DNA from 4 places in the Micromonospora sp. SYSU B005 genome. Region 2 is predicted to be linked to each of the others. Evidence: riboswitches for the same ligand, from Rfam matches in the RefSeq annotation. Region 2 holds a riboswitch; each other region holds the start of a gene.
What was found. Region 2 has a riboswitch for cyclic di-AMP ahead of SM452_RS07355 (LysM peptidoglycan-binding domain-containing protein). Riboswitches for the same ligand answer to the same signal wherever they lie in the genome.
Positions count from the first base shown of each region.

Region 1: linked by a shared signal. The riboswitch ahead of SM452_RS24505 (C40 family peptidase) and the one ahead of SM452_RS07355 (LysM peptidoglycan-binding domain-containing protein) in region 2 are both predicted to bind cyclic di-AMP.
Region 3: linked by a shared signal. The riboswitch ahead of SM452_RS25610 (coiled-coil domain-containing protein) and the one ahead of SM452_RS07355 (LysM peptidoglycan-binding domain-containing protein) in region 2 are both predicted to bind cyclic di-AMP.
Region 4: linked by a shared signal. The riboswitch ahead of SM452_RS10595 (C39 family peptidase) and the one ahead of SM452_RS07355 (LysM peptidoglycan-binding domain-containing protein) in region 2 are both predicted to bind cyclic di-AMP.

Region 1 covers NZ_JAXCFU010000013.1:22,648-26,821, reverse strand. Annotated here, with positions in the region: gene SM452_RS24510 (N-acetylmuramoyl-L-alanine amidase) at 1-1,701, opposite strand, end outside; cyclic di-AMP (ydaO/yuaA leader) riboswitch at 1,940-2,074, shown strand; gene SM452_RS24505 (C40 family peptidase) at 2,088-3,122, shown strand; gene dcd (dCTP deaminase) at 3,195-3,773, opposite strand; gene SM452_RS24495 (pyridoxamine 5'-phosphate oxidase family protein) at 3,852-4,174, shown strand, end outside.
Region 2 covers NZ_JAXCFU010000002.1:457,729-461,902, forward strand. Annotated here, with positions in the region: gene SM452_RS07350 (LLM class flavin-dependent oxidoreductase) at 6-1,568, opposite strand; cyclic di-AMP (ydaO/yuaA leader) riboswitch at 1,740-1,885, shown strand; gene SM452_RS07355 (LysM peptidoglycan-binding domain-containing protein) at 1,884-2,528, shown strand; gene SM452_RS07360 (YbaB/EbfC family nucleoid-associated protein) at 2,714-3,163, shown strand; gene SM452_RS07365 (M4 family metallopeptidase) at 3,299-4,174, opposite strand, start outside.
Region 3 covers NZ_JAXCFU010000014.1:93,488-97,661, forward strand. Annotated here, with positions in the region: gene SM452_RS25600 (STAS domain-containing protein) at 1-39, shown strand, start outside; gene SM452_RS25605 (SRPBCC family protein) at 141-593, shown strand; gene SM452_RS25610 (coiled-coil domain-containing protein) at 618-1,697, opposite strand; cyclic di-AMP (ydaO/yuaA leader) riboswitch at 1,702-1,832, opposite strand; gene SM452_RS25615 (cation diffusion facilitator family transporter) at 1,977-2,891, opposite strand; gene SM452_RS25620 (HelD family protein) at 2,983-4,174, opposite strand, start outside.
Region 4 covers NZ_JAXCFU010000003.1:304,200-308,373, reverse strand. Annotated here, with positions in the region: gene SM452_RS10605 (hypothetical protein) at 1-81, shown strand, start outside; gene SM452_RS10600 (hypothetical protein) at 217-981, shown strand; cyclic di-AMP (ydaO/yuaA leader) riboswitch at 1,289-1,431, shown strand; gene SM452_RS10595 (C39 family peptidase) at 1,625-2,479, shown strand; gene SM452_RS10590 (alpha/beta fold hydrolase) at 2,732-3,478, shown strand; gene SM452_RS10585 (CDP-glycerol glycerophosphotransferase family protein) at 3,516-4,174, opposite strand, start outside.

The sequences.
Region 1 (4,174 bases), on a different contig from region 2:
GGCCCACTTGGCGGTCGGCGCGGAGGCCGGGTTGAGGAACCACGCCTTCTGGCCGAGGTACCAGATCGCCGTCCAGTCACCCTGGCGGCCGGCGAGCGCGTACGTCTGGCCGGCGGAGGCGCGGGCGCCGTGGTCGGAGATGTACATGGTGTCCGGCGTACCGTCCGGGCGCAGCCCGAGGTCGTTGACGAGCGGGGCGTCCGGGCTCGGCGCGGTCCGCAGGATCACCGCGGAGGAACCCCGCGACGGGCACGGCTCGGCCGGCGGCCGGGGCGTCGGGACACCGGGCGGCTGCTGGTTGCAGCCGGTGAACGCCGGCCGGTTGGTGGCGAAGTCCGGGTCGATGGTGACCAGGCCGGTACGGGGCGTGCCGGTGCTGCGGAACGGCGCCTTCATCAGGTCGAAGTAGTGCGACCAGTCCCAGTACGGTCCCGGGTCCCAGTGCATGCCGCCCACGTTGGCGGCGGTGATGCCGGGCACGTTGTCGTGACCGATGATGTGCTGCCGGTCCATCGGGATGCCGAGCTTCAGCGCGAGGTGCCGCACCAGCTTGGCGGAGGTGCGGTACATCGCCTCGGTGTACCAGGTGCCCTGACCGGCGAAGCCCTCGTGCTCCAGGCCGATGGACTTGGCGTTGACGTACCAGTTGCCGGCGTGCCAGCCGACGTCCTTGGTCTTGATGTGCTGGGCGATGTAGCCGTCCACCGAGCGCAGCGTGTAGTGCCAGCCCAGGTAGTCGGCCCGCTTCACCAGGTCGACGCTCGGGCCGAAGTAGCCCTCGGTGTCGTGGATGACGATGTACTCGATCTTCTGCTGCTTCGGCCGGTCGCCCAGGTCGTGGTTGCCGTAGTCGCCCGGGTCGTTGCTGAGCTGCTCGTACGGCGCGGGGATCCACTCGCAGGCCAGCCGCACCGGGCACTCCAGCCCGTCCGGCCGCTCGGCGTTGCGCAGGCCGAGGCGGGCCAGCCGGGACCGGTCCGGCGTCGCGGCGGTGGCGGCGAGCGTGACCCGCTGGCCGTCGTCGGTGGTCCGGCTGGCGCCCTGGCCGAGCTGGTCGTAGACCTCGTCGGCGAAGGCCGCCGCGGCGTCCGAGGTGTCCGCGCCGGAGTACCGGGCCACCGCGGCGTACCAGGCCGCCGGGTCGGTGCCGGCGCCGACCGGCCCGCCCAGAGCCTTCTGGTACGACGCCAGCAGCGCCGCGCCACCGCGGATGTTCGCGGCCGGGTCGGTGCGCAGCGTGCCCGCGTCGAGCCCGGTGAGCGCGGCGGCGGCGTCGAGCGTCTGGAGCGAGGCGGGCGGCAGCGGGGTCTCCCGCTCCGGCGCGGCGGCGGTGGCCGGGTCGAGCTTCAGCGGCCGGGAGTCGTCGCCGCGCGGGTCCTCGTCCTCGTCGACGTGGGCGCTGCCCGGCATGGCGAGGATGTGCGCGGCGTCGGTCAGGTGCATCGGGCCGTAGCCGCCGCTGGTGCTCGGCTGCCCGGGGTGGGTGTCCCAGCGGGACTCCAGATAGGAGACGCCGAGCAGCACGTTCTGCGGCACGCCGTACTCGGCCGCCGCGGCGGCGTATTGTTGTTGCCTGTCGCTCGCGGGCGCGGACGTGTCCGGCGCGGCGGTCACCGGGCCGGTCGTCGCCAGCGCGGTGGCTGTCGCCACTGCGGCGGCGAGCAGTATCCGTCTGCCCGACGGCGGGGCGGAGAGGTGCATCGAACCTCCTGGACAGGGATGGGGGTCACTGCGTCTCCACCCTCACTCCGCACACCCACGGGGGTCAATACCTTTCCAGTGAGTAATCAGCCTTGAAAGAAAATTTCACCTCCGACCTGGGTGCGGCCCGTCATCGCGTACGGAGTGTCACAGCGCTGGAAGTTGCGGATCGATAACGGTGGTCCCTACTCTGGTGAATCGTCGGCCGCACGTCTCACCGTCCAACCCGGTCGGTGACGGTCCGACACCGCCGAGTCGCCTCCGGGCGAGCCGGGGAACCAGGTACCTGGGGTGAATCCGCAGCGATGCGGTAGGGCGGCTCCCTTCCCGCCCGAATCCGTCAGCTAACCCGGTAGGCGGTACGGAAGAAGGAGTACGGACGCCCGGTGGCACTCCATGCCCCGCGGCCGTCGTCGAGCCGGTCGGTCGACCGGTCCACGGCTGTGCCGCGTACCCGCTGGTCCCGCTTCACCACAGCCCTCGCCGCCCTCGTCGGCACCGCAGTCGTCCTGACCGGCGGCGCCACGGCGGCACACGCCGAACCCTCGGTCGCCGAGATCGAGGCCCAGATCGACCGCGACTGGAACAAGCTCGAACCGGTCATCGAACAGGTGAACGCCGTACGCGAGCAGCTCGCCGCGCGGCGCAAGCAGGCCGACGTGCTCGGCCGGCAGATCGCACCCCTCCAGGCCCGGGTGGACGCCGCACTCGGTCAGGTCGGCGGGCTCGCCGCCGACGCCTACAAGGGCGACAACCTCTCCACAGTGAACGCGCTGCTGGGCAGCCGCTCACCCGGTGACCTGGTCACCGGCCTGGAACTGCTCGACCGCTTCGCGCACCGCCAGCACGAGCAGGTGCGCTCCGTGGCCGCGCTGCGCGACGAGCTGGCGGCGAAGAAGAAGCCGCTGGACGAGATGATCGCCGGGCTGGCGCGTACCGAGGCCCAGCTCGCGGCGAAGAAGAAGCAGATCGACGCCGAGATCGCCAAGTTGGAGAAGCTGCGGCTCAAGGTGTACGGCAAGGGCGGCGGCGGCCCGCTGCGCCCGGCGCCGTGCCCGGCCGGCTACCCCGGCGGCCCGGCCGGTGCGGCGGTCAAGTTCGCCTGCGCCCAGATCGGCAAGATCTACGTCTGGGGCGCGGCCGGGCCGGACCACTTCGACTGCTCGGGCCTCACCATGGCGGCTTGGGCCAAGGGCGGCGTCTCGCTGCCGCACAGCGCACGCCAGCAGCACGGCGTGACGAAGCGGATCAGCCGGGCCGAGCTGCGCGCCGGTGACCTCGTCTTCTACTACGGCGACCTGCACCACGTGGCGATGTACGTGGGCGACGGCTGGGTGGTACACGCCTCCCAGTCCGGCAAGCCGATCACCATGAAGCGGGTCGACGACGGCGACATCAACAGCTACGGCCGTCCCGGCTGAGGTGTAAGGAAGGGCCCCCCTCTTAACGCCTCCGGTAGAGGAGGGGGCCCCTATTAACAACTGCGGGCGTCGTCAGCGCGTCGGCCAGGTGCGCCAGCTCTGCCAGGACCGGCTCGGCGTCGGACCGCGCTGCCCCTGGTAACGCGAGCCGTAGACGGCCGAGCCGTACGGGTGCTCGGCCGGCGAGGAGAGCCGGAAGATGCAGAGCTGCCCGATCTTCATGCCCGGCCAGAGCGTGATCGGCAGGTTCGCCACGTTCGACAGCTCCAGCGTGACGTGGCCGGAGAAGCCGGGGTCGATGAAACCTGCTGTCGAGTGCGTCAGCAGCCCCAGCCGCCCCAGGCTCGACTTGCCCTCCAGCCGGCCGGCGAGCTGGTCACCCAGCGAGATCACCTCAAGCGTGGAGGCGAGCACGAACTCGCCCGGGTGCAGCACGAACGGCTGCCCCTCCGGCACCTCCACCATCGACGTCAGGTCGTCCTGCTGCACCGACGGGTCGATGTGTGTGTAGAGGTGGTTGTTGAAGACCCGGAACAGCCGGTCCAGGCGTACGTCGATGCTCGACGGCTGCACCAGCGTGGGCTCGAAGGGCTCCAGCGCGAGCGTGCCGGCCTTGATCTCGGAGATCAGGTCGCGGTCGGAGAGCAGCATCGGAACACCATAGCGACCGGTACGGGTGACCTGCGTGTCGCACTACATCTTCGTACACGTGTTCGATAGAGTGTCCACATGGCTTCCTGGTCCGAATTCGCCGCCGACGAGCCCCGCCTCGCCGACGAGATCCGCCTCCTGATGCAGCAGTACGGGCCGGGCTTCGGCTACCTCGCCACGGTCCGCGCCGACGGTGGCCCCCGGGTCCATCCCGTGTCCCCGGTGATCACCGACGACGGCCTGTGGTGCTTCGTCATCGACTCGCCGAAGCGCCGCGACCTCGAACGCGACGGCCGCTACGCGCTGCACTCGTTCCCGCCGGAGGAGAGCGATGACGAGGCGTACATCGCCGGGCGCGCACGACCGGTGACCGACCCGGCCACTGTGACGCGGCTGGCCCG
Region 2 (4,174 bases):
CTACCTCACAGCTGGCCGGGGAAGAATCCGTGCCGGGCCAGCGGCTCGACGATCTGGTGCTCCTCGTACGACAGGTGCGACAGCAGCGTGTCGGTGAGCAGGTCCACCGCCTCCTGGAGCTGCGTGAAGTCGCCGGGGTGCCGGACCAGCTCGACGAGCGCCCGGTCGACGCTCTCCACCACGCCGTGGATCACCACGTGCTCCTCCTCGAGGCGGTCCAGCACTGCCGCCAGCCCGGCCTCGGAGCGGCGCAGGTGAGGGAAGATCGAGGCGTCCTCCAGCCCGTGGTGCTGGGTGACCATCGTGCAGTACGCCGCGCAGTACGCCCCGAGCGTCCAGTTGTTCTGCCGCATGGTCATCTCGTTGAGGGCGGCCCGCGCCCGGCCCGGCGAGACAGTGCCCTGCTTGACCTGTTCCAGCAGATCGCGCACCTGGGCCAGCTCCTGGCGCAGGTGGTCGTGCACGTCCACCAGGTGCTGCCCGGCGGCCTGTCCGCGGGCCGGGTAGACGTGCCCGGCCGGCGGCGGCGGGGCGCTCGGGCGGGTGGACTCGTCCCAGGGGCGGCGCGCGCTCAGGCGTACCCCCGGGTCGGGGGTGGGGGTGACGCCGAGCGTGCTCGGGCCGGCGGCGGCGGTCTGCTCGTCGGCGGCCGTGCGGGTTCCGCCGGCGGGCGCGGTGCGCTCGGCGGCGACCAGCTCCCGCACGGCGGGCGCGACCTCCTGGCCGAAGATCTGGATCGCGCGCGGCTCGTCGCTGCCGAGGATGAACGTGGTGATGCCGTGCTCCAGGGTGAGCCCGGCCAGCTCCTCCACCCACTGCTCCGGCGGCCCGGCCAGGAAACCGGCCGACGAGCGGGCGAACGTGCCGGTCACGTTGAGCATGCGGCGGATCGTGGCCGGGTCGCGCCCGGCGGCCTGAGCGCCCTCGTCGACGAGCGCGTTCAGGGCGGGCAGCTCGTCGGGGCCCTTCGGCAGGTACGACAGGGACGGCAGCCAGCCGTCCGCGGCGCGGCCGACCAGGCGCAGCATGCGCGGCTTGTACGCGCCGACCCAGATGCCCACCGGGTGCGCGGGCGCCGGACCGCGCTTGGCGCCGACCACCCGGTAGTGCTCGCCGTCGACGCGGATCATGCCGCGACGGTCGGTGTCCCAGACCTCGCGGATCACCCGGATCGCCTCGTCGAGGGCCTCGACGGCGGCGCCGGGGGACAGGCGTCGCCCGCCCGCCGCCTCGATCGCGTCCCAGAACGCGCCCGCACCGAGTCCCAGCTCGACCCGGCCGCCGGTGAGCAGGTCCAGGCTGGCGACGCTGCGGGCCAGCACCACCGGCTGGCGCAACGGCAGGTTGAGGACGTTTCCGGCCAGGCGGATACGTTCGGTCGCGGCGGCCACGTAGGACATCAGCGTCCAGGTGTCCAGGAAGCCCGGCTGGTAGGGGTGGTCCTGGAACGTGACCAGGTTCAGCCCGACCTGCTCGCAGAGCCGGGCCAGCGCCACCACCTGGTCGGGCTGCCCGGCGGCGGGGGTGATGAAGCCGCCGAAGGTCAGCTCGTGTCCGTGATCGGTCATCCGTCAAGCCCTCCCGTGATCTTGCCTGGCCCTGCCACCGTAGCGCCGCCGCCGGTCGCCCGGCCGGGTGAAGAGCGTCACAAGAAGTGGACGATCATCACAAATCGCTCCTAGCGTCGGTTTCGTTCGCAGACGCGGACACCGCAGGCCGGAAACGCCAAATCCCGCCGCCGGCCCCGGTAACCGAACCTCGTGCGGGAGCGGGGGAACCACACGTTCCACGGTGCATCGTCACCTCGGGGTGAAGCCGCCACCGGCGGCCGGGCTCCTCGGCCCGAACCCGACAGCTCACCTCGTCGGCGTGGAGGAATCCACATGGCAACTGAATACTCAGCCCGAAGCCGCCGTACCGCTCTCGGAGCGGTCCTGGCCGGCGCCGCCGTCGGCGCCGCGACCCTGTTCGGCCCGGCCGCTCCGGCCAGCGCGGGCGTCAACTGGGACGCGGTCGCGCGCTGCGAGTCAGGCGGCAACTGGAAGATCAACACCGGTAACGGCTACTACGGCGGGCTCCAGTTCTCCCGCACCACCTGGAACGGCTACGGCGGCCAGAAGTACGCCGCGCGCGCCGACCTGGCCAGCCGGTCCGAGCAGATCGCCGTCGCGGAGAAGGTGCTGCGCGGCCAGGGCATCGGCGCGTGGCCGGTCTGCGGCAAGAAGGGCGGCTCGGCCAGCACGGCGACCCGGTCCGAGCGGGCCACCACGAAGGCGGCACCGAGGAAGGCGGCGCCGAAGCGGGCCGCCGCGACGAAGGCCGCGCCGGAACGCGCCACGACGAAGGCGGCGCCGCGGCCGTCGTCCGGCGCCGGGACGTACGTCGTCCGGCGCGGGGACACGCTGTCGGAGATCGCCGTGGCGCAGCGCGTCGACGGCGGCTGGCGTGCCCTGCACGAGCGCAACCGCGCCGTGGTCGGCGACGACCCGGGCCTGATCTTCCCCGGTCAGCAGCTGCGCCTGCGCTGACCTCGTCCGAGCGCCCGGCCGGTTCGTCCCGGCCGGGCGCCCGGCCGTCCGCGACACGCCGCGTGGCCGGTGTCCGGCCTGCTCGCGGCGCCGGGACGCGACCCGGACCGGCCGGTGACGGCGATTCGTCGGAGCCGGTTGCTAGGGTCACGCATGCTCGGCTAAGACGTGAAGAAAGCGCGGATATGACCAACGACCCGTTCTCGGCGGCCGCGAGCATCGACGAGCTGCTGACCCGCACGCAGCAGGCGCTCACCGCGATGCGCTCCCGGGCCTCGGCACACGCCGACGGCGAGCCGGGCGACCTGCTGCTCGCCGAGGGCACTGCAGCCGGCGGCCGGGTCCGCGCGGTCGCCGTCCAGGGTGGCCGGCTCGATTCCGTGACGATCGACCCGGAGCTGGCCGGCGAGCCCCTCGACGTCCTCTGCGGACACCTCGTGACCGCCGCCAACGCCGCGTTGTCCGAGCTGGACGACCGGGTCAGCGCGTCGGCCCGGGCCGACGCCGACGCGCTCGCCGCCCGGCTCGGCAGCATGGGCGACCAGGCCGAGCTGTTCGGCCGCGCGATGCACGAGGCGGCCGCGCGGATCCACCGCGACCGCGGCGCTGGGTCCCGGGCCGGGCGCGCGGTCTGACCCGACCGCACACGCCCCGGCACGACGAGGCGCCGCACCCGCACGCGGCGCCGACCACGCGCGACGCGGCACCGGCCTGACACGACGAGGCGGCCGGCCGCCGGGAGGACGACGACCGGCCGCGCTACGCCACGGTCAGCTCAGGGTGACCGCGGTGTCGTCGACGACGAAGGACGTCTGCAACGAGCTGTCCTCCACGCCGCTGAACGAGATGGTCGCCGTGGTGCCCGCCAGCGACGAGACGTCGAAGGACCGCTGCACGTAGCCGGTGGCCTTGTTCAGGTTTGAGTACGTGGCCAGCGTGGTGCTGCCCGCCTTGACGGTGAGCTTGTCGTACGCGGTGCTGGTGGTCGACTCCGCGCTGTCGATGTGCAGCCAGAAGCTCAACGTCGCCCGGCATCCGGCCGGGATCGTCACCGACTGGCTGAGCGTGTCGGTGTGCGACGAGCCGTACCCGTCCAGCCACGCCTTGTACGAGCCGCCGTGCGCGGCCTGGCCGCTGTCGGTGGTGATGACGCCGGACGAGGCGCTCCAGGTCACGTTGCCCGACTCGAAGCCCGGGTTGGCGAGCTTGTTGCCGGAGCAACCGCCCGACGGCGGGGTGGTCGTGGTGCTCGGGGTGGGCGTCGGGGTGCCGCCGGAGCAGGTCGGGTCACCGGACTGGGCCGGCACGCTCACCGCGTCCCAGGCCGCCTTGACCGTGTTGAACTCCGCGCAGCTGCCCGGGTAGAGGTTCTTCGCCGCCTGCAGCGTCCAGGTGCGGTACTTCAGGTACGACGAGGACGAGGTCTTCAGCAGCATGCCGTTGTACATGATCTTCATGGCCTTCTGGATGCCCAGGCCGGTCACGCTGCTGCCGTTGCAGGTCGAGCTGGACGGCTGCCCGTTGGTCGGGCTGCTGCCGTTGGCGAGCAGGTAGAACCAGTGGTTGCCCGGGCCGGCCGCGGCGTGCACCTCGGTCGACGGGATGCTGCTGGAGTAGCAGTTCGGGTCGCCGAGCGCCGACGGGTT
Region 3 (4,174 bases), on a different contig from region 2:
TTCGCCGACGACACCCCCGAGGTGCTGCCCGGCGCCTGAGCGCCGTTCACACCCCCTGCGGCCAGGGGACCTTCTACCCGTTGCCAGTCCGGCGTCGGTACGGGACGATCGTCGCGACGCACGACGGCGAGGGGGCCCGCTTGCAGAGCAGCGACAGCTTCAGCTACACCGTGCAGGCCCGGTGCACCCGGGCCGAAGCGGTGGCCCTGCTGGGTGACCTGAGTCGCCAGGGTGAGCTGCATCCGCTGATCGTCCGGGTCCGGAAGCTGCCGGCCCGGCCGGGCGCGCTGGCCAGCTACGCGATCACCGACCGGCTGCAACTCGGCCCGCTGCACTTCCCGGTCACGTACCAGGCGGACGTGCTCGTCGCGAGCGAGGACGAGGTCGTCACAGTGGCGCGGCAGCAACCCGCGACGACCGTCCGCAACCACACCCGCCTGCGCGACGAGCCGGACGGCACGGTACGCATCGACGTGGAGATCACGCTCACCGCGCCGGCGCCGCTGTTCGGGTACGCGTTCCGCCAGGCCCGGGCAGCTCACCTGGGCCTGGCGGCGCGTCTCGGCGCGACCCTGGAGGGCCGGCCGGCCTGATCCGGCCGACCCTGCAGGGCGTGCTCAGTACACCGACAGGTGCACGTGGTTGGTGTGGTCGCTGGACGGGTCGCCGTTGCCGCCGCTGTACGACTTCCACCCGCTGCTGGGCAGCCAGATCTGCTTGAACCAGATCACGTAGAGCACGGCGAGCGGGTCGGCGTTGCGCACGAAGTACGCGGCCAGGTTGTTGCCGTACGTCCGGTCACCGCCGGAGGCGACGCCGCCGAAGCCGTTCTTCTGCGCGGCGAAGTCGCAGGCCCGCCCCTTCGGATGCTCACCCGAGCCGCTCGGCCGGTGGCACGAGACGTACCTGGTGAAGCCGGCCGCCTTTGCCTGTTGCAGAGCGTGCAGCGTGCGCGGCGTGATGCAGCCGTTCGCCGGCGTCGGGTCGTTGACGCTGCACGACTCCGACGGCCAGGAGCCGTCCGAGTTGCGCGGCGCCGGCTTCGCGTTCTTGCTGGAGGTGCCCTGGACGCTGCCGCCGCCGCTGCTGTTGTTGCGCGAGGCGCGGTCGTTGGCGACCTCCAGGGCGCGCTCGGCCTGTTCCTTGCGCTTGCCCATCACCGTCACCTGCTTGCGCTGCTCGCGGATCTCCCCGTCGAGCTGGGCGCGGGTGCGGGTGGCCTCGTCCCGGGTGGTGATCAGGTCGCGCAGCGTACGGTCCTCGTGCGCGGCGACCTGTTCCAGCGCGGCGGCCCGGTCCATGAAGCCCTCCGGGCTGCTGCTGCCGAGCAGCGCCCCGGCGGTGCCCAGGCGGCCGTTGCGGTACGCCACCGCGGCGATCTCGCCGACCTTGGCGTCGCGTACGGCCAGCTCCGCGCCGACGGTCTTGAGCTGGTCGTTCAGTTGCTTCTGGCGGGTCACCGACCGGTTCAGCGCGGCTTTCGCCTCCAGCCAGCCCTTGCTGGCCGCGTCGAGCTGGGCGCGCAGTTCCGGTGTGCCGCCCTCGTCGTCGCCGCCGGGCGCGGCGGCGAGCAGGCCGGTCACCGGCGCCGCGGAGGCGGGGGAGACCGGAACGGTCGCGACGCCGAGGGTCAGCGTCGCGACGAGCAGGGCCGCCAACCGGGCGGCCGTCCGTCGTACAGGTGCCACTGGGGGCATTCACACGTCCTTCCGTCAACGCCGACCGGGTTAGCTGACGGGTTCGGGACGGAAGATCCCTACCGCTGACGCGGATGCACCCCACGTACGTGGTTCCCCGGCTCGTCCCTGCGGACGATTAGGCGACGGCCGCCCCACCGGGGCCGGGTGGCGTCCGCGGGTGCGGCCGCGACCGAGACTACCGGCGCTGCCCGGGCGCGGCTCCGTCGAGCAACGCCGCTAGGCGGGGCAAAACCGACATAAGACTACATTAGTCACAGTGATTTAAGTGTGTCCTAATCACCACTCGGTCTTGCCGCACACTCCGGCCGACGCTCCGGGTTCGACCTGCAACGTGGCGTGATCGATGGAGAAGTCCTCGTGCAGGGCGGCCCGCGCGGCGGCCAGCACCCCGGCCGGGTCCACGCCCGGGTCGGTGGTCAGGTGTGCCGAGGCCACCTCCATGCCCGAGGTGAGCGTCCAGACGTGCAGGTCGTGCACCTCGGCCACGCCCGGTACGGCGGCCAGGCGGTCGTGCACGGCGGTGACCTGGAGGTGCTCCGGCGCGGCCTGCACCAGGATGCGCAGCGCGGCCCGGCCGAGCCGCCAGGTGCGGGGCAGGATGAACAGGCCGATGCCGACGGCGACCAGCGGATCGGCCCACCACCAGTCGGTCACCGCGATGACCAGCGCGGCGGCGATCACGCCGAGCGAGCCGAGCAGGTCGCCGAGCACCTCCAGGTACGCCCCGCGCAGGTTGATGCTCTCCTTCGACCCGGCGCGCAGCAACGCGAACGCGACGATGTTGGCGAGCAGGCCGAGCACCGCCACCACGAGCATCGGGCCGGCCAGCACCTCCGGCGGCTCGCCGAACCGGCGTACCGCCTCGACCAGGACGTAGATCGCGACGGCGCCGAGCAGCACGGCGTTGGCGAGGGCGGCGAGCACCTCCAGCCGGTAGAGCCCGAACGTGCGCTGCGGGTCGGTGCCGGCGCGGCGGGTGGCGGTGATCGCCGCGAGCGCCATGCCGATGCCGAGGACGTCGGTGAACATGTGCCCGGCGTCGGAGAGCAGCGCCAGCGATCCGGTCGTGAAAGCGGCCACCGCCTCGACCACCATCAGGGCGGCGAGCAGCGCGAAAGCGGCCCAGAGGCGGCCCCGGTGGCGGTGCGCCGCGTTTGTCACCGCGCCGCTGTGGTCATGACCTGCGCCCACGCCAACACCCTCCCTGCCGCGTACCGGCCCGGCCCAATGTATGTTCACATCGCTATGTATGCAAGTGAACTGTGGGTGCCGGCGGGACCGGTCACCCCACCGGGTCGAGCGTGGTCAGACGCTGGGTGGCGCGGGACAGCGCCACGTACAGCGTGCGCACACCCGAGCCCGGGTCGGCCCGGATCTCGCTCGGCGCCACCAGCACCACGCCGTCGTACTCCATGCCCTTGGCCTGCAGGCTGGTCACCACCTGCAGGCGGCCCGCGCCGAGCCCGCCCAGCCAGCCGGCCACCTCGTCCCGGCGCGGCACCGGCGTGATCACGCCGACGGTGCCCTCCACCTGCGCGAGCAGCGCCTCCGCCGCCTCGACGGTGGCCGCCGGCAGGTCGGCGGCGGCCACCGTGCGCTCGACCGGCGGCACGCCGGTGGACCGCACCGCGTCGGGCAGCGGCAGGTCCGGGTAGAGGCGGCGGATCTCCGCCGCCGCCACCGCGAAGATCTCCGCCGAGTTGCGGTAGTTGGTGGTCAGCTCGTAGCGGTGCCGCTTGCGCCGGCCCAGCGCCTGGTCACGGGCCCGGTCCAGCTCCTGCGGGTCGCCGGTCCAGGCGGTCTGCGCCGGGTCACCGACCACCGTCCAGGACGCCAGCCGCCCGCGCCGGCCGACCATCCGCCACTGCATCGGCGAGACGTCCTGCGACTCGTCCACCACCACGTGCGCGTAGTCGCGGTAGTCGTCCGGACGCTCCCGCGCCGCAGCGCGGGCGGCGCGCTGCCGGTCGGCGTACGTGCTCAGCTCGCGCACGCCACCGGCGAGCTGGTACGGGTCGCGCCTGGGCCGGACCCGCTTCACCGGCTTGCCGAGCAGCGCGTCCAGCTCGTCCAGCAGCGCGATGTCGGCCACCGTCAGCCCCTCGGTCGCCAGCGTCCGGTAGGCGTCGCCGAGCAGCCGGATCTCCGCCGAGGAGAGGATCCCCCCGGCGTAGCGGCGCAGCCGGTCCGGGCGGGCCAGCCAGTCCAGCACGTGCCGCGGGTGCAGCCGGGGCCACCACGCCTTGAGGAACTCGCGGAACTCGGGCCGCTCGATGATCTCGTCCTCGAACGCGGGCTGCTCCGGCAGGCGTCCCACCCGCAGCGTGCGGGCCTGCGCGTAGAGCGCGGCGAGCACCGCGTCGAACGCCGCCCGGCGCACCTCGTTGCGGCGCGCCCCACGGGCCAGCGTCCGGTCCCGGATCGCGTCCAGCGCCTGCCGCTCCAGGCGCAGCAGCTCACCCCGGTAGAGCAGG
Region 4 (4,174 bases), on a different contig from region 2:
GCCGCCCCGGCCGCGCCGCAGCCGGTCTCGGCCGGATGGGCCGCCGCACCGGCCGGCCCGCGGGCCCCGCCCGCCCGCTGACCCGCTCACGGGCCGCGCCCGTCTTCCGCACCCACTCGCACGTCATCCCCCGCGCCCGCCCTGGTGGCCTTACCGGCCCGCCCCGGCGAGATCGTGCGGGTCCTCCCGCCAGGTCCTTCCCGTGAGGTGCCGACCATGTCCCAGACCGCTCTGTACCACTTCCTCACCTCCGTGCCCGAGGCCGCCGCCATCTGGTCCTTCCTCCTGCTGCTCGCCCTCGGCCTGCTCGCCGCCCTCGTCGCCCGGCCCGAACGCGACCCCGTGCCGAAGGCCGCCCCCGAACCGGCCGACGCCGACGCCGCCCGCCACGACGACCTGATCCGGTACGCCGAGGAGGTCGCGGTGGCCGCCGCCGGAGCCGCCCAGACGGCCCGTCGCCGCCGGGAGCGGTGGCTGGCCGCGCAGGACGAGGCGGACCGGGCCTGGACCGCGTACGACGAGGCGGACGCCGCCGCCCGCCGCTTCGCCGGTGCCGCCGCGCTGCCCGCCCCGCGCACGCCGCGCACCCCTGCCGAGTACGCGGCCCGGGAGCGCTGGCTGCACCACGCCGCCATGACGGCGCACTGGCGGGGCGACCTGACCGCCCGTCAGCTCGCCGACGTGCTGGCCCGCCGCAACGGATGGGATCCGCGCCGGCACCCGGCCGAGCAGGAGATCGTGCTGGCCCGCACCGTCCGGGACGGGCGCCGGGCCGGATGGGAGAGCGCCGCCGCGCGGGAGCGGACGGCCTGGCGGGACGCGGAACTGGCCGCCGAGGCCGCCCGGACGCTCGCCGCCGAGGCGTACGCGGCCACCGCGGCGCTGCGGCCCGCCCCGGCGTACCGGAGCGCGACGGCGAGCGCCCAGCCGGTGGCCGCTACGGTCCGTAACGCCCGCTGGCGCCCGGCCCGGGTCGGCTGAGGTCTCGTCTCGACCGAATCGTTACCCGGAATGTGGTGAGCCCGGTCACCCGGGCCGTCGAAACGGGCGCCGGGCGCAGAACAGGTCATCGAGTCCCGCGATTGCCGGTCGGGTGCTCGCCGTCTGTCCGCTTTCCGCCGCCGGGCGCCGTCGAAACTGCTTGTCCCATTGAGCGAAGTCAGTAACCGGGTGTTCCGAAATCCGTTACCGCGGATCACGTTTACGCAGGTGGGAGCGCTTGGCAGGGGACATACCCACCGGTAGTGTCGGCGCGTCCGATGCGGTAATCGATCGCCGACGGCGACGCCGCGCCGACCCGCCTAATCGTGTTCCACGAACCGGGGACCCATGAGCACCATCGGGGTGAATCCGCGAGCCCACGGCCCGCGGTAGGGCGTACTTCCCGCCCGAATCCGTCAGCTAACCCGGTCGGCGGCCACGGAAGGAGTAACCCCTCTTGCCCACCCCTCGATCGTCCCCCCGCCTCCACGGCGAAGCGGTGCCCGTCCGCGCCTGACGCGCGACCGGCAACCGCCCCCTGGGCGCCCGGCATCACGGGCGTTCCCGATCCCCCGGCCATCCGGCCCCGCCAGCACGTGTGAGTTCCTCCGCGTGCCGGGCCGGCGTGTGCCGCTCACGCCCCGTGGAGGATTTCGTGAAGCACCACCTGAAGCGTCAGCTGCGACGGATCGTCACCGAACGCCCGTACCAGATCATCGCCGGATCGGCCGCCGCGCTCGTGCTGGCCGCCGGTGCCGGAACCGTCGCCACCGCCGGTGACGACGCCCCGGTCCAGGAGAACACCGCCGCGGTCGCCGACCTCGGCGCCGCCCGCCTCGGCGAGCAGCCCGCCAGCCGCAGCGAGGCCCGCATCGCCGTGCCGCAGACGTCGTCCAGTGCCTCCGCCTCGCCCAGCGCGTCGCCGAGCGCCTCCCCGTCCGCGAAGGCCGCCGCCGACCCGGACACCACGCCCAAGGCCAAGCCGAAGCCGCCGTCGAGCAAGTCGCTCGACTACGACTACCAGGCACAGATCAACTACTTCTACTGCGGCCCGGCCGCGGTGCGCAACGCGCTCAGCGCCGCCGGCATCGAGCGCAGCCAGGACGCGCTCGCCGGCCCCCTCGGCACCACCGAGATGGGCACCAACTCGGCCGAGGACACCACCCGGGTGCTCAACCAGCAGGTCAAGGGCAACCCGTACCGGACCCGCATGATTCCCGGCTCGGCCACCCCGGCTCAGATGGACCGCCTCCAGGCCGACGTGGTCGAGGCGATCAGCAACGGCCGCGGGGTCGTCGCGAACGTCGCCGGTACCGCCACCGACACCAACGGCGGCTGGCACTCGTTCCCGGGCGGCCACTACGTCGCGGTGGTCGGCTACAAGGACGACGGCCGGACCGTGCGGATCGCCGACTCGGCCGACCCGTCGCTGCCGTCGTACTGGGTCACCACGATCGACCTGGCGCACTGGATCGCCAGCCGCGGCTACTCCGCCTGACCGTCCCACAGCCCCGAAGGCCGGCACCCCACCCGGGGCGCCGGCCTTCCCCGTCCCGGCCCCTCACGCGGCCCCCTTCGGCGCGCCGATCTTGGACTTGTGGCGCCCAGTATGCCCGGCTCGCCCGCTATGGAAGGTGCCACAACTCCAAGATCGAGGGTGAGGGCGGCGTGTGGGCGGCCGGAGCCGCGGCGAGGGGGTCGGCGGGGTTCGGTCTCGCGTGTCCGGGGCGGGCGGTGGCAGACTGCGCCAATGGGCGATGCGACGGGGAAGCGGCACCTGATTCTCCTGCACGGCATGGGTGCCACCGGCGAGGTGTGGCTGCCCTGGGCGCCGCTGCTGGAGCGCCGCTGGCCCGGCCGCTGGCTCGCCCCCGACCTGGCCGGTCACGGCTGGTCGCCGCCGCTGCACGGCTACTCGTTCGAGGCCCTGGCGCAGCGCGTGGTGGACGGGCTCGGGCCGGTGCGGCTCGGCCCCGACGACCGGCTGGTGCTGCTCGGGCACTCGCTCGGCGGGGTGGTGGCGCTGGCGCTCGCGGCCCGGCAGCGGGGGCTCCCGGTCGACGCGGTGGTCGGGCTCGGCATCAAGGCGGTCTGGTCTCCGGCCGAGCTGGCGAAGTCGGCGGAACTGGCCGCCCGGCCGGTCACCTGGTTCGCCACCCGTGACGAGGCGGCCCGCCGCTACCTGCGGGTGTCCGGGCTCGCCGGGCTGTTCGCCCCGGACCACCCGGTGGTGGAGGCGGGACTGCGGCGGGAGGAGGGCCGCTGGCGGCTCGCTATGGACCCGGCCGCGTTCGCGGTCGGGGAGCCCCGGCTGCCGGTGCTGCTGGCGGCCACCGATGTGCCGGTGCTGCTGGCCCGCGGCGAGGCGGACACGATGGTGACCGACGCGCAGCTCAAGGAACTGGGCGTGCCGGTGGCGACGCTGCCCGGGCTGGGCCACAACGCGCACGTCGAGGACCCGGAGGCGGTGCTCGCCCTGCTCGACCCGTACCTCTGAGCGGGCGAGCCGGCCCGCGACGGGCCGGCTCGCGCTTCTAGCGGGCCGCGCGCGGCCCCGGGACCGCCCAGTCGGGCTCCAGCTCCCGGCGGGCGGCGGAGAGGAACGCCTCGGCGTAGGCGTCGGCGGGGAAGTCGCCCAGGTAACGGGTACGTGCCGCCCAGCGCTGTGCCGCCTTCGGGTCGGCGTCCAGCAGGTCGGTGAGCACCTCGTCCACGTTGGACATGTCGCGCCGCAGCACGTAGCCGGACGCCGCGAGCGGGAACCGCTCGACGAAGTGCTCACCGTCGGCGCCGGTGTCGGTGACCGCGTACGGCTTGCCGGAGTAGAGCCAGTCGGAGATGACTCCGGAGACGTCGGAGACCAGCGCGTCGGCGCGGTTGACGCATTCGGTGAGCGTCAGCTCGCGGCTCGCGGCGGCGCCGAACAGGTGCGGCCGGCCGGTCTTCGCCCGGTCGGCGGCGAGCAGTTCGGTGAGCCGGGCGAGCTGACGGGCCGAGGCCGGGTTCTTGCCGGTGTACGGGTGGGCGCGCAGGATCACCGCGGCACCCCTGTCGATCAGCCGGCGGATCAGCGTCTCGGCCACCGGCAGCGAGCAGTAGTTGGCGTCGGCGTGGTGCCCGGTCCAGGTCGGGGTGTAGAGGACCGTCGGGTGGGCCGACGGGGTGACCGGCTCCCGGCGTACCTCGATGGCCT